DNA from 3 places in the Pseudomonas caspiana genome. Region 1 is predicted to be linked to each of the others. Evidence: predicted binding sites of a transcription regulator. Region 1 holds the regulator's gene; each other region holds the start of a gene.
The links. The regulator FliA, encoded in region 1, starts transcription of late flagellar genes. The targets are predictions, from matches to a motif close to CTAAAGTTTNNNNNNNNNNNGCCGNTAA.
Positions count from the first base shown of each region.

Region 1 (4,178 bases):
CCGCATCCAGCGCTTCAAGGACCACGTCCATCAATTCCGAGTCTACGCGACGCTCACCCTTGCGCAGGATGTCGAAGACGTTCTCGGCGATGTGGCAGCACTCCACCAGCTCATGGAGCTGGAGGAAGCCGGCGCCCCCTTTTACAGTGTGAAAACCGCGAAAAATTGCATTGAGCAGATCTGCGTCATCCGGTCGGCTTTCCAGCTCGACCAACTGTTCAGACAACTGCTCCAGAATTTCGCCGGCCTCTACCAGAAAATCCTGAAGGATCTCTTCATCGGCGCCGAAGCTCATTGGGGTGCTCCCTAAAATTAACCGTCAACAGACCAGACTTAGAAGCCCAGGCTCGATAGCAGATCGTCTACATCGTCCTGTCCGGACACAACGTCTTCCCGTTTATCGGCATGAATCTGCGGACCTTCACCCTGTTTGATATGTTTTTGTGGATCTTTTTCTGCGCGGATGGATTCGTCGTCGTGTTCGATGCCCGCAAAGCGGTCTACATGACTGGCCATGAGCACCAGTTTGAGCAGATTGCTCTCGACTTCAGTGACCAATTGCGTCACGCGTTTGATCACCTGGCCGGTCAGGTCCTGGAAGTCCTGAGCCAGCAGAATGTCGTTGAGGTTGGAGGAAACCTGGTGGGTATCCTTTTCGCTGCGCGTCAAGAAACCATCAACACGGCGCGCCAGTTCACGAAACTCTTCAGCGCTGACTTCACGCCGCATGAAACGCCCCCAGTCCGCACTCAAGGCCTTGGCCTCGTCGTTCAGACTGTGCATCAGCGGAGTACTTTCCTCGACCAGGTCCATGGTGCGGTTAGCCGCACCTTCCGTGAGCCTGACAACATACGACAGGCGTTCGGTGGCGTCCGTGATCTGGGACACTTCTTCAGCTTGCGGCATGTTCGGGTCAATCTGGAAATTGACGATCGCACTGTGCAGCTCGCGCGTCAGCTTGCCGATTTCTTGATACAGGCCACGATCTCGAGCCTGGTTAAGCTCATGGATCAGTTGCACAGCGTCGCCGAAACGGCCTTTTTCAAGGCTCGTCACGAGCTCGCTTGCGTGTTTTTTCAGGGTCGCTTCAAACTCGCCCATTGACGTTTCGTTGTTCTCCATAGAGCCCTCGCGGCATACATCAGCTATTGACGCGCTCAAAGATCTTGTCGATCTTTTCTTTCAGCGCCTGAGCCGTGAATGGCTTGACGACATAACCATTGACGCCGGCCTGAGCCGCTTCAATGATCTGGTCGCGCTTGGCTTCTGCGGTCACCATCAACACCGGCAGGTGTTTGAGGCGCTCATCGGCACGCACTTTACGCAGCAGGTCGATACCGGTCATCCCAGGCATGTTCCAGTCCGTTACCAGAAAGTCAAAGGAACCGCTTTCCAGCATCGGCAACGCGGTAAGCCCGTCATCGGCTTCGGACGTGTTGGTGAAGCCCAGATCACGCAGCAGGTTTTTAATGATCCGCCGCATCGTTGAGAAGTCATCAACGATGAGGATTTTCATGTTCTTGTCCAATTCGACCTCCAAGCAGTCTTTGACGCGTTCAGCACCTGAACGCGCTGTTCAATCAATACTGGCACAGCTCACATTGGCTGCACGAAAACGACGACGGGCTTGGTAAATCAACAACTATGGAAACCGCACAGCAAATCCACGGGCTGCATGAAAGCTATTGCTTTTAACAGTCCGTGGAGCGAATGCCTGTATGGCTCCAGCCTTGTCCACTGTCCCACGTAACGCTTTGCACAGCCTGCTCACACGCGACACGCAATCACCAAGGATTACGTACCACCTGTCAACGCGCTCGCCACTCTCCCAAACGCCCTCGTAAACGAGCTGCGCACTGGCTGTGTAACTGGCTGACTCGAGATTCACTGACCCCCAGGACCTCACCGATTTCCTTGAGGTTCAGCTCCTCGTCATAGTACAGCGCCAAAACCAGACGTTCACGTTCCGGCAAGTTGGCGATTGCATCTGCCAACGCAGCCTGGAAGCGTTCATCTTCCAGGTCACGCGACGGCTCAAGCGAACCGCTTGCGCCATCCTCATGCAGTCCTTCATGTTCGCCGTCCTGCAAAAGGTCGTCGAAACTGAAGAGGCGACTGCCCAAGGTATCGTTCAAAATCCCGTAATAATCATCGAGACTCAATTGGAGTTCGGCCGCAACCTCATGATCTTTAGCGTCGCGACCTGTTTTTGCTTCAATTGAGCGAATTGCGTCACTGACCATGCGCGTATTGCGGTGGACCGAGCGAGGCGCCCAGTCTCCCTTACGCACTTCATCGAGCATCGCACCGCGAATACGAATCCCGGCATAGGTCTCGAAACTGGCACCCTTGGTGCAATCGTACTTGGTGGACACTTCCAACAAGCCGATCATGCCTGCCTGAATCAAGTCTTCAACCTGAACACTGGCTGGCAAACGAGCCAGCAAGTGGTACGCAATGCGCTTGACGAGCGGAGCATACCGCTCGATCAGCTCATATTGCGAGTTCCGGGACGCTTTGCTGTACATCTGATAGCCGCTCGCGGTCATTGAACAGGCCCTGCGCTTGTCTGGTAAACCAGTCGCTCAACGAAGAACTCGAGATGCCCACGCGGGTTGGCAGGCAGTGGCCAGGTATCGACCTTCTGCGCAATAGCCTTGAACGCCAGGGAGCATTTGGAGCGTGGAAAAGCTTCGTATACCGCACGTTGCTTCTGGACAGCCTTACGCACGCACTCGTCGTAAGGTACGGCGCCTACATATTGCAAGGCCACGTCCAGAAAACGATCAGTCACTTTGGTCAGCTTGGCGAACAGGTTGCGCCCTTCCTGCGGGCTCTGGGCCATGTTGGCCAGAACGCGGAAGCGGTTCATCCCGTAGTCGCGGTTGAGCAGCTTGATCAAGGCATAGGCGTCGGTGATGGAAGTAGGCTCATCACACACCACCAGCAACACTTCCTGAGCCGCCCGGACAAAGCTGACCACTGACTCACCGATACCGGCGGCCGTGTCGATCACCAATACGTCAAGATTATCGCCAATGTCGCTGAAAGCCTGGATCAGGCCAGCGTGCTGCGCCGGACTCAGATGAACCATGCTCTGCGTGCCGGAAGCAGCAGGCACGATGCGAATCCCGCCCGGGCCTTGCAACAAGACGTCGCGAAGCTCACAGCGCCCTTCGATCACATCAGCAAGGGTGCGCTTGGGCGTAAGCCCCAGAAGGACATCGACATTGGCCAGGCCAAGGTCGGCGTCCAGCAGCATGACGCGCCGGCCAAGCTCGGCCAAGGCCAGCGAAAGGTTCACTGACACGTTAGTCTTACCGACGCCACCCTTGCCGCCGGTCACCGCGATCACCTGTACGGGATGCATGCTGCCCATGTTAGTTTTTTACCTTGTGTTGCGTAGACCGAAGCCAGATTGCGGGCGACACGCTCAATGAAGAGCCGTGCCAGGCAGACCATCGATGCAGGTAAGTTTCAATTGTTCGCATCACTTAACCGACCCGTTTGTTGGGGTTGTGGTAAAGGTCGGCGAACATATCCGCCATGGCCTCTTCGCTTGGCTCTTCTTGCATCTGCACATTGACCGCGCGCGTCACCAATTGGTGCCGACGTGGCAGGTGAAGATCATCAGGAATTCGTGGTCCATCGGTCAGATAGGCCACAGGCAACTCATGACTGATGGCAAGACTGAGTACTTCGCCCAGGCTGGCGGTTTCGTCCAGCTTGGTCAGGATGCAACCGGCCAGACCACAGCGTTTGTAGCTGTGATACGCGGCAGTGAGCACCTGTTTCTGGCTGGTGGTTGCCAGCACCAGATAATTACGCGACTTGATACCGCGCCCGGCCAGGCTTTCCAGCTGCATGCGCAAGGCCGGGTCGCTGGCTTGCAGGCCCGCAGTGTCGATCAACACAACACGCTTGCGCAACAGAGGGTCCAGCGCCTGCGCCAGTGATTGACCAGGATCAACGTGAGTCACCGGCACATTGAGAATACGACCCAATGTCTTGAGCTGCTCCTGAGCACCGATACGGAAGCTGTCCATGCTCACCAGAGCAATGTTCTGCGCGCCATACTTGAGTACGTAACGCGCCGCCAATTTGGCGAGTGTGGTGGTCTTGCCCATGCCGGCAGGGCCGACCATTGCAATGACACCACCCTCTTCAAGCGGCTCGAC
Region 1 covers NZ_CP167995.1:1,766,111-1,770,288, reverse strand. The annotation lists gene ABRP31_RS08000 (chemotaxis protein CheA) at 1-295, opposite strand, end outside; gene ABRP31_RS07995 (protein phosphatase CheZ) at 334-1,122, opposite strand; gene ABRP31_RS07990 (chemotaxis response regulator CheY) at 1,142-1,516, opposite strand; gene fliA (RNA polymerase sigma factor FliA) at 1,809-2,549, opposite strand; gene fleN (flagellar synthesis regulator FleN) at 2,546-3,379, opposite strand; gene flhF (flagellar biosynthesis protein FlhF) at 3,495-4,178, opposite strand, start outside.

Region 2 (4,178 bases), 1.1 Mb from region 1:
GTGTGCATCAGCAAGCCTGCCTGTTCACTGATCGCCGCCACCAGCCGGGGATGTGAATGACCCACATTGGTAACCGCCACGCCTGCTACCGCATCCAGATATTCGCGACCCGCCTCGTCCCACAGGCGTGTACCCAGACCGCGAGTAAAACCCAGTGCAAGGGGTTGGTAAGTGCTCATCAGGCTAGTGGCGGTCATGTTTGAAGCTCCATCTCAGGCGTTGTTTTTTCCAGTATCGTTAGCAACCTGAGCTGGATAAACGGCTATTCTCTTCATACATTTTAAAGCTGGGCTTGATAATGGACTTACTCCAGGCAATGTCGGTTTTTGTGAAAGTGGTGGAAACCGGCAGCATGACGGCGGCGGCGCTCGAGTGCGGCATGTCGACCACCATGGTCGGCAACCATTTACGGGCGCTGGAACAGCGGCTGGGCGTCAGTCTGCTTAAACGCACGACCCGTCGGCAGGGCCTCACAGAGTTCGGCGCCACTTACTACCAGCGTTGCGTGGATGTCTTGGCGTTGGTCGCCGACTCCGAGCAACTGGCGGCGCAATCTCAGGATATTCCCCAGGGGACATTGCGGATCACTGCACCTTTCACCTTTGGCTCGGAAAGCCTGGCCCCGGCGCTTAGCGAGTTCATTGACCGTTACCCGCAGATCAAACTGGATATCGTCTGGAGCAACGAGCGAATGGATTTGATCGGCCAGGGGTTCGACGCCGCGATCCGTCTGGGCCGGCTTCATAGCTCAAGCCTGATCGCCAGACCTTTGCAGGACTACACCCTGACCCTGTGCGCCGCGCCGTCTTATCTAAAACGCCGCGGTATCCCCCTCGAGCCCATGGACTTACAGCAGCACGACTGCCTGGCCTTTGCCTATCCGGCGGGTGATGACTGGAGTGCAGCTGAAAAACACTGGCGACTGACCGGTGCGGATGGCGAGGTGCGGGTTCCGGTTAGCGGTCCGATCACCATGAATACGTCTGCCGGTCTGCATAAAGCCGCTCGCGCTGGAGCCGGGATCGTCATGATGCCCGACGCTCTGGTGCGCGAAGATCTGGCCGACGGCAGGCTGATTGCGTTGTTGCCCGATTACCAATTGCCCTGCCGTCCGATGCATTTACTGTATGCCCAGGATCGCTACCGCTCACCAAAATTGCGTAGTTTTGTCGACTTCGTGATGGAGTTGTGGGGGCGTCCGGTGCAAGCGCGGTAGCGTCACGCTCAAAACAGGGCAAACGTTGCTTACCGCACCGCGCTGGCTCGCGGCAACGAGTGGAGCTGCAACAACTGACGAAAAGCTGAGGTGGCGGGATAACCGCTCCCTGCCTTGTCCAACTCTTGTCGGAAATGCTTTCCAAATCAGGCCGTTGTAGCCACTCGCCAGGCTCTATTGAGCAATAGCTTCTGCGCCATCATCAGTCGCTTGACCAGCCGAGAAGACACCAACCGACCCTGAATATAAAAAAATTTACGGTCATTCAAGACAAAATATTTCCGTTCTGGCACTGCCCTGCTACGGTTTTTCCTGAGTCGCTATAAGGGAAAGCCCTGTGATCTCGGGGTTCATCCTCTATTCAAAACGCCACATGCGTAACGACATGCCCTCGAACGAAGAGATTTTTGTCCGACTGCTCGACGATTGACGCCAGTAATGTGACTAAAGTCTCAGCCATCGTTGCAGATAACACGGTATTCATAATATTTCCTTTGTTGCTGTTCAAGGAACGAACCATGACGCCGAGCCCAAACGGTAGCCCTACTCGCCACAAAACTGCTGCGCTTTTCCTCTGGTTTCCACTGGTACCTGCGGCAGCAGGTTGTGCCGCGCTGTTGTTGTCGGCGCCGACGCAGTTGAATATCGGTTTGAGTGCTGCTGTGCTGGCAGTAGGCGTTGCAACCGGGTTATTCGCTGCATCCAGTCAGAATCGTAAACTTCAAGCAGTAAGTCAGGCAGCAGCGCTGTATCAACAGCAAGCTGCGGACAACGCCTCGCTGCAATCCAATGCACAGATCAACGAAGTTCTGCTGGGCGCGATGCCAATCTGGGCCAAGCAGGTAGAAAGCTCGCGCCAGCAGACAGAAACCGCCATCGTTTCGCTGGCCAATCGTTTCACCGGCATATCCTCGCGGCTCCAGGAGACAGTCCACGCGTCTCAACACGCGGCGGGCGATCTGGGCGGAGCAGACACTGATGGTGCCCTGCAGGTTCTCGCGCAGAGCGACAACGACCTGGTTCAGGTCATCAACTCCCTCAAGGCCACCCAGACCAGCCGCGACGAGACTCTCGCGCAGGTTCGCAATCTCACCGCCTACACCGGCGAGCTGCGCACAATGGCCGCCGACGTTGCCGCCATCGCTGCGCAAACCAACTTGCTGGCCCTCAACGCAGCCATCGAAGCCGCCCGTGCTGGCGAGGCTGGTCGTGGTTTTGCGGTGGTTGCCGATGCCGTGCGCAGCCTGTCGAGCAAGTCCAGCGAAACCGGCCAACAGATGTCAGCCAAGGTCGACATCATCAATACCGCTATCACTCAGTTGGTACAGGCAGCCTCCAGCGGCGCCGATCAGGACAGCAACTCGGTGTCGAACTCGGAAAGCAGCATTCAGCGTGTTCTGGAGCGTTTCAAAAGCGTCACCGAGCGCCTCGGCGAATCAGCCGAAATGCTTCAGCAGGAAAGCTTTGGTATCCGTGACGAAATGACTGAAGTGCTGGTCAGCCTGCAATTTCAGGATCGGGTCAGCCAGATCCTGACTCACGTACGAGACAACATTGACGACCTGCATGCCCATCTTCAGCAAGCCACGCAGGCACCCGATCAGGCATTGACGATTGATGCGCGCAGTTGGCTGGCACGTATGGAGGCGACCTACGCCACCGACGAGCAGCGCGACACGCACCATGGCAGCAGCGCCGGTCAGCAGAATTCCCAGGAAATAACCTTCTTTTAGGAGAGCCTCATGGCTAAAAATGTATTGGTTGTCGACGACTCCAGCAGCGTTCGTCAAGTGGTCGGCATTGCTCTGAAAAGCGCCGGTTACGACGTCATCGAAGCCAGCGACGGCCGTGATGCATTGAGCAAGCTCAATGGCCAGAAAGTGCACCTGATCATCAGCGACGTAAACATGCCAAACATGGATGGCATCACGTTCGTCAAAGAGGTGAAGAAGCTGCCGAACTACAAGTTCACGCCAATCATCATGCTGACCACCGAGTCTCAGGAATCGAAAAAGATGGAAGGTCAGGCTGCGGGTGCCAAAGCCTGGGTAGTCAAACCCTTCCAGCCAGCACAAATGCTGGCCGCGGTTTCCAAGCTGATCCTGCCCTGATTTGCCTGTTACTTGATGCCTGATACCGGGAGGTTGCGATGCCGCTTGCATGCGAAGTACTCAATGACACGGCACACGTGAACATCGACGGTGAGCTGACTATCTATACCGCCTCGGAGTTGTCCGCCCAACTGCTGCCCCGGCTGGGCGCAACGCCGCAGATGGAGATCGATCTGTCGCAGATCACCGAAATGGACGGCGCAGGCTTGCAACTGCTGATCATGATCACGCGCGAGGCCTCTAAAGCCGGGACCGCGCTGACCTTGACCGGCCACAGCAAAGCGGTACTGGAAACCCTGCAATTGAGTGGCATGGCACCGACGGTTTAATCACCCTCTTGCCCAGCCACGGCCTCCACGAGAAAAGGAACTGAGCGTGAGCATCAATCTCGACCAGGCATTACAAACGTTCATCGTCGAGGCTCGCGAGCTGTTGGAGGCGATGGAAGAGTCATTGCTGCAACTGGAATGCGAACCCGGTGACGCCGACGCCATCGGCGCAATCTTTCGTGCTGCGCATACCATCAAGGGCTCGGCCGGTCTGTTTGGACTGGACCCGATTGTCAGCTTCACGCATATCGTCGAAGACGTACTGGATCGCCTGCGCGAAGGCTGCGTTGCGGCTGACGCCGGCCTGATCGCTGTGCTGTTGAAGTCCGGCGATCATATGCTCGAATTGATTGAGGTCGTCGCCAGCCAAGGCGGCCAACTGCAAGCTCCGGCTGTGGCCCGGGAGGCCGAGCTGCGCAAAAAACTGCAGGCTTACCAGGCACCCGCCGGCGTCAGCAGCGATGAGCTGGAAGTCATCCCGGACGCAGAAACCCACACCGAACAAACCAGTGCTGTGCTTTG
Region 2 covers NZ_CP167995.1:2,826,946-2,831,123, reverse strand. The annotation lists gene ABRP31_RS12985 (aspartate aminotransferase family protein) at 1-197, opposite strand, end outside; gene ABRP31_RS12980 (LysR family transcriptional regulator) at 299-1,216, shown strand; gene ABRP31_RS12975 (methyl-accepting chemotaxis protein) at 1,735-2,949, shown strand; gene ABRP31_RS12970 (response regulator) at 2,959-3,327, shown strand; gene ABRP31_RS12965 (STAS domain-containing protein) at 3,366-3,656, shown strand; gene ABRP31_RS12960 (chemotaxis protein CheA) at 3,703-4,178, shown strand, end outside.
Region 2: a site for FliA is predicted at 1,661-1,688, ahead of ABRP31_RS12975 (methyl-accepting chemotaxis protein). Genes of this name have one in related genera too.

Region 3 (4,178 bases), 1.0 Mb from region 1:
GAGTGCCGAGCAGGACAACAAGAACGAAGAAGCCAAGGAGTATCTCGCTCGTCTGGTAGCAGCAAACCACAACCAGTTGGGCTTGAAAGACCTGTTCGAACTGGCGTTCGAGATCACAAAGGTCAACGGCCAGCCAGTGATCCATACCGACATCGACGGCGCGGCATCAAACGGCACCACGATGACCATCAAGGCGCTGACCAACATGTACCTGTTGCTGCACTTGATGGATCGCGATCAAGCCGGTCGCGTGCGCTTGCCTTACTACCTGGACGAAGCAGCAGACATCGACGAGAAGAACCAGGCAGCGCTACTGGAGACCAGTTTGCAACTGGGCTTCGTACCGATTCTGGCGAGTGTAAAGCCGCAAGTCTCGGCTCATGTGGCCATCGACCTGGAAGGCGGCAGTGGGCCTAACGGCATCTACATTGATGAGGCGGACTGGAAGTACATCCGTCGACGTGATGAGGTGAAGGCGACTGTTTCTGAAGTCGCAGAGGAAGCGGCTGAATAAGCTGAGTCCGCATGAACAAAAAAGGCCGCATGAGAATGCGGCCTTTTTTGTAGGCGTTTTCGAGGTTCGGTGTTCGTTAAATCTTGAACTTGCCCACCATCTGATTCAACTCGACAGCCAGGCGCGACAACTCCTGGCTGGCTGCGTTGGTCTGGTGAGCGCCGTCGGAAGACTGCAGCGACAGGTCTCGGATGTTGACCAGGTTGCGATCCACTTCGCGGGACACTTGCGCCTGCTCTTCTGCCGCACTGGCGATCACCAGGTTACGGTCGGAAATTTCACCCACGCTGCGGGTGATTTCTTCTAGAGCATCACCGGCACTGCGAGCCACATCCAGAGTACTTTGAGCGCGGTTGCTGCTGTTCTGCATAGAAGCCACCGCCTTGCTGCTCCCTTGCTGAATGCCGCTGACCATGACTTCAATTTCTTGCGTGGACTGCTGAGTACGATGGGCTAGCGCCCGGACTTCGTCAGCTACAACCGCAAACCCACGCCCGGCTTCCCCGGCACGCGCTGCCTCAATGGCCGCGTTGAGGGCCAGCAGATTGGTCTGCTCTGCGATGGCACGGATTACGTCCAGAACCTTACCGATATCTTGAGTCTGATCAGCCAGACTTCGGATCTGCTCGGAAGTGATTTCGACATCCGTAGTCATTTGCTGGATCGCATTAACCGTTTCCTGCACTCGCTGGCGACCTTGCATGGCTGAAGTGCTGGACTGCTGCGATGCGGTAGAGGTGTTGACTGCGTTGCTGGCAACTTCCTCGACAGCTGCGGTCATCTCGTTGACGGCTGTCGCGGCTTGTTCGATTTCATTGTTTTGTTGCTGCAGGGATCGCGAACCTTCCTCAGTCACCGCATTGAGCTCTTCGGCCGCTGAAGCGACCTGAGTGGCCGACCCGGAGATCCGCTGCAGGGTGTCGCGCAGGTTAATCTGCATGGTTTGCAGCGCTTGCTGGAGACGCGTGACTTCATCACGACCGCTCACCTGAGCTGTCGTCGTCAAATCCCCACGCGCTACGTCTTCAGCGGCACGTACCGCCTCACTGAGAGGGCGAACGATGCTGCGAGTCAGGATTATTGCCAGCAGGACGGTCAGTGCAGCGGTCAACACCAGCACTGCAATGATGATATTACGTGCGCTGGTGTATTCGCTGGCGGAGTCAGCCACGGCGGCATCTGCGCCCTTGGTGTTGAGTTCCAGCAGGCTCTCCACTAAAGGAGCCATCTGATCCGAATATTTCTTGAGTTCACCGCTGATCAGACCTGGGATCTCGGCGTCACGCTTGGCGAGAGAGGCCTGGCGCAGTTTGTCCTGAGCGATCAGGTAGTTGCTCAGAGCTTCTTTAAACTGCTGAAACTTCGTGCCTTCTTCTGCGCTGCGAACCAAAGGAGCGTATGCAGCGACAATCGTGTTGGCCTTCTTGGTCAGGACTTCAAGACGGGCTTCTGCTTTGTCGATATCCGCCTGAGTGCGATTGACCATAATGAGGTAAGACATGGTGCGGAAGCGCGAGGTGGTATCAGCCAACTCTCCCAGCAGCCGAGTGGACTTCAGCCAGCCTCCGCCAAGATCCGTCGTGTTTTTATTGAGCCCGGACATTTTATCCAGACTCATAACACCGAGGAACAAAACGAATAAGGCCATAAGGGAGAAACAGAGAGCGGCGCGAAGGGCAATTCCGAGATTACGCAGTGTCATGCGGGCTGAACTCACAGAATGAAGTTAGCAAGCTATCGGCCGCCATACGGGAATATGAAGGTGTGTGTTTCAGTATGTTTCGCCTAGAACGTAGGCGATAGATAGGCAGCGCCGGTATCGGCCTCTTCGCGAATAAATTCGCTCCTTACAGGATTGCGGCAATCGCTCTTCCCATTGAACTTGTAGGAGCTGCCGAAGGCTGCGAAACGGTGTATGCGTCGGAACGCGTGAGCCTCCATCGCCGCAGGACTTTTTCTTCGCGCACAAACAAAACCCCTGAACGCATAAGCGATCAGGGGTTCTGGAATTTAATCTTGACGATGACCTACTCTCACATGGGGAAACCCCACACTACCATCGGCGATACATCGTTTCACTTCTGAGTTCGGGATGGGATCAGGTGGTTCCAATGCTCTATGGTCGTCAAGAAATTCGGTTGCCGGCTCGTCGCCCTTGCGGGTGACGCTCCAGCCAATGGGTATGTGATAGATCAGGTTCAGTGTGCGAACAAACTTTCGGTTCGTGTCGTCTTCACAGTCACCGCAATCTGATGCCCTGCTCTTTTTAAGAGAAGGTCGCAGATTGCTTGGGTGTTATATGGTCAAGCCTCACGGGCAATTAGTATGGGTTAGCTCAACGCCTCACAGCGCTTACACACCCCACCTATCAACGTCGTAGTCTTCGACGGCCCTTCAGGGAACTCAAGGTTCCAGTGAGATCTCATCTTGAGGCAAGTTTCCCGCTTAGATGCTTTCAGCGGTTATCTTTTCCGAACATAGCTACCCGGCAATGCCACTGGCGTGACAACCGGAACACCAGAGGTTCGTCCACTCCGGTCCTCTCGTACTAGGAGCAGCCCCTCTCAAATCTCAAACGTCCACGGCAGATAGGGACCGAACTGTCTCACGACGTTCTAAACCCAGCTCGCGTACCACTTTAAATGGCGAACAGCCATACCCTTGGGACCGGCTTCAGCCCCAGGATGTGATGAGCCGACATCGAGGTGCCAAACACCGCCGTCGATATGAACTCTTGGGCGGTATCAGCCTGTTATCCCCGGAGTACCTTTTATCCGTTGAGCGATGGCCCTTCCATACAGAACCACCGGATCACTAAGACCTACTTTCGTACCTGCTCGACGTGTCTGTCTCGCAGTCAAGCGCGCTTTTGCCTTTATACTCTACGACCGATTTCCGACCGGTCTGAGCGCACCTTCGTACTCCTCCGTTACTCTTTAGGAGGAGACCGCCCCAGTCAAACTACCCACCATACACTGTCCTCGATCCGGATGACGGACCTGAGTTAGAACCTCAAAGTTGCCAGGGTGGTATTTCAAGGATGGCTCCACGCAGACTGGCGTCCACGCTTCAAAGCCTCCCACCTATCCTACACAAGCAAATTCAAAGTCCAGTGCAAAGCTATAGTAAAGGTTCACGGGGTCTTTCCGTCTAGCCGCGGATACACTGCATCTTCACAGCGATTTCAATTTCACTGAGTCTCGGGTGGAGACAGCGCCGCCATCGTTACGCCATTCGTGCAGGTCGGAACTTACCCGACAAGGAATTTCGCTACCTTAGGACCGTTATAGTTACGGCCGCCGTTTACCGGGGCTTCGATCAAGAGCTTCGCGTTAGCTAACCCCATCAATTAACCTTCCGGCACCGGGCAGGCGTCACACCCTATACGTCCACTTTCGTGTTTGCAGAGTGCTGTGTTTTTAATAAACAGTCGCAGCGGCCTGGTATCTTCGACCGGCATGAGCTTACGGAGCAAGTCCTTCACCCTCACCGGCGCACCTTCTCCCGAAGTTACGGTGCCATTTTGCCTAGTTCCTTCACCCGAGTTCTCTCAAGCGCCTTGGTATTCTCTACCCAACCACCTGTGTCGGTTTGGGGTACGGTTCCTGGTTACCTGAAGCTTAGAAGCTTTTCTTGGAAGCATGGCATCAACCACTTCGTGTTC
Region 3 covers NZ_CP167995.1:761,010-765,187, reverse strand. The annotation lists gene mksF (Mks condensin complex protein MksF) at 1-514, shown strand, start outside; gene ABRP31_RS03470 (methyl-accepting chemotaxis protein) at 591-2,216, opposite strand; rRNA gene rrf (5S ribosomal RNA) at 2,529-2,644, opposite strand; rRNA gene ABRP31_RS03460 (23S ribosomal RNA) at 2,814-4,178, opposite strand, start outside.
Region 3: a site for FliA is predicted at 2,331-2,358, ahead of ABRP31_RS03470 (methyl-accepting chemotaxis protein). Genes of this name have one in related genera too.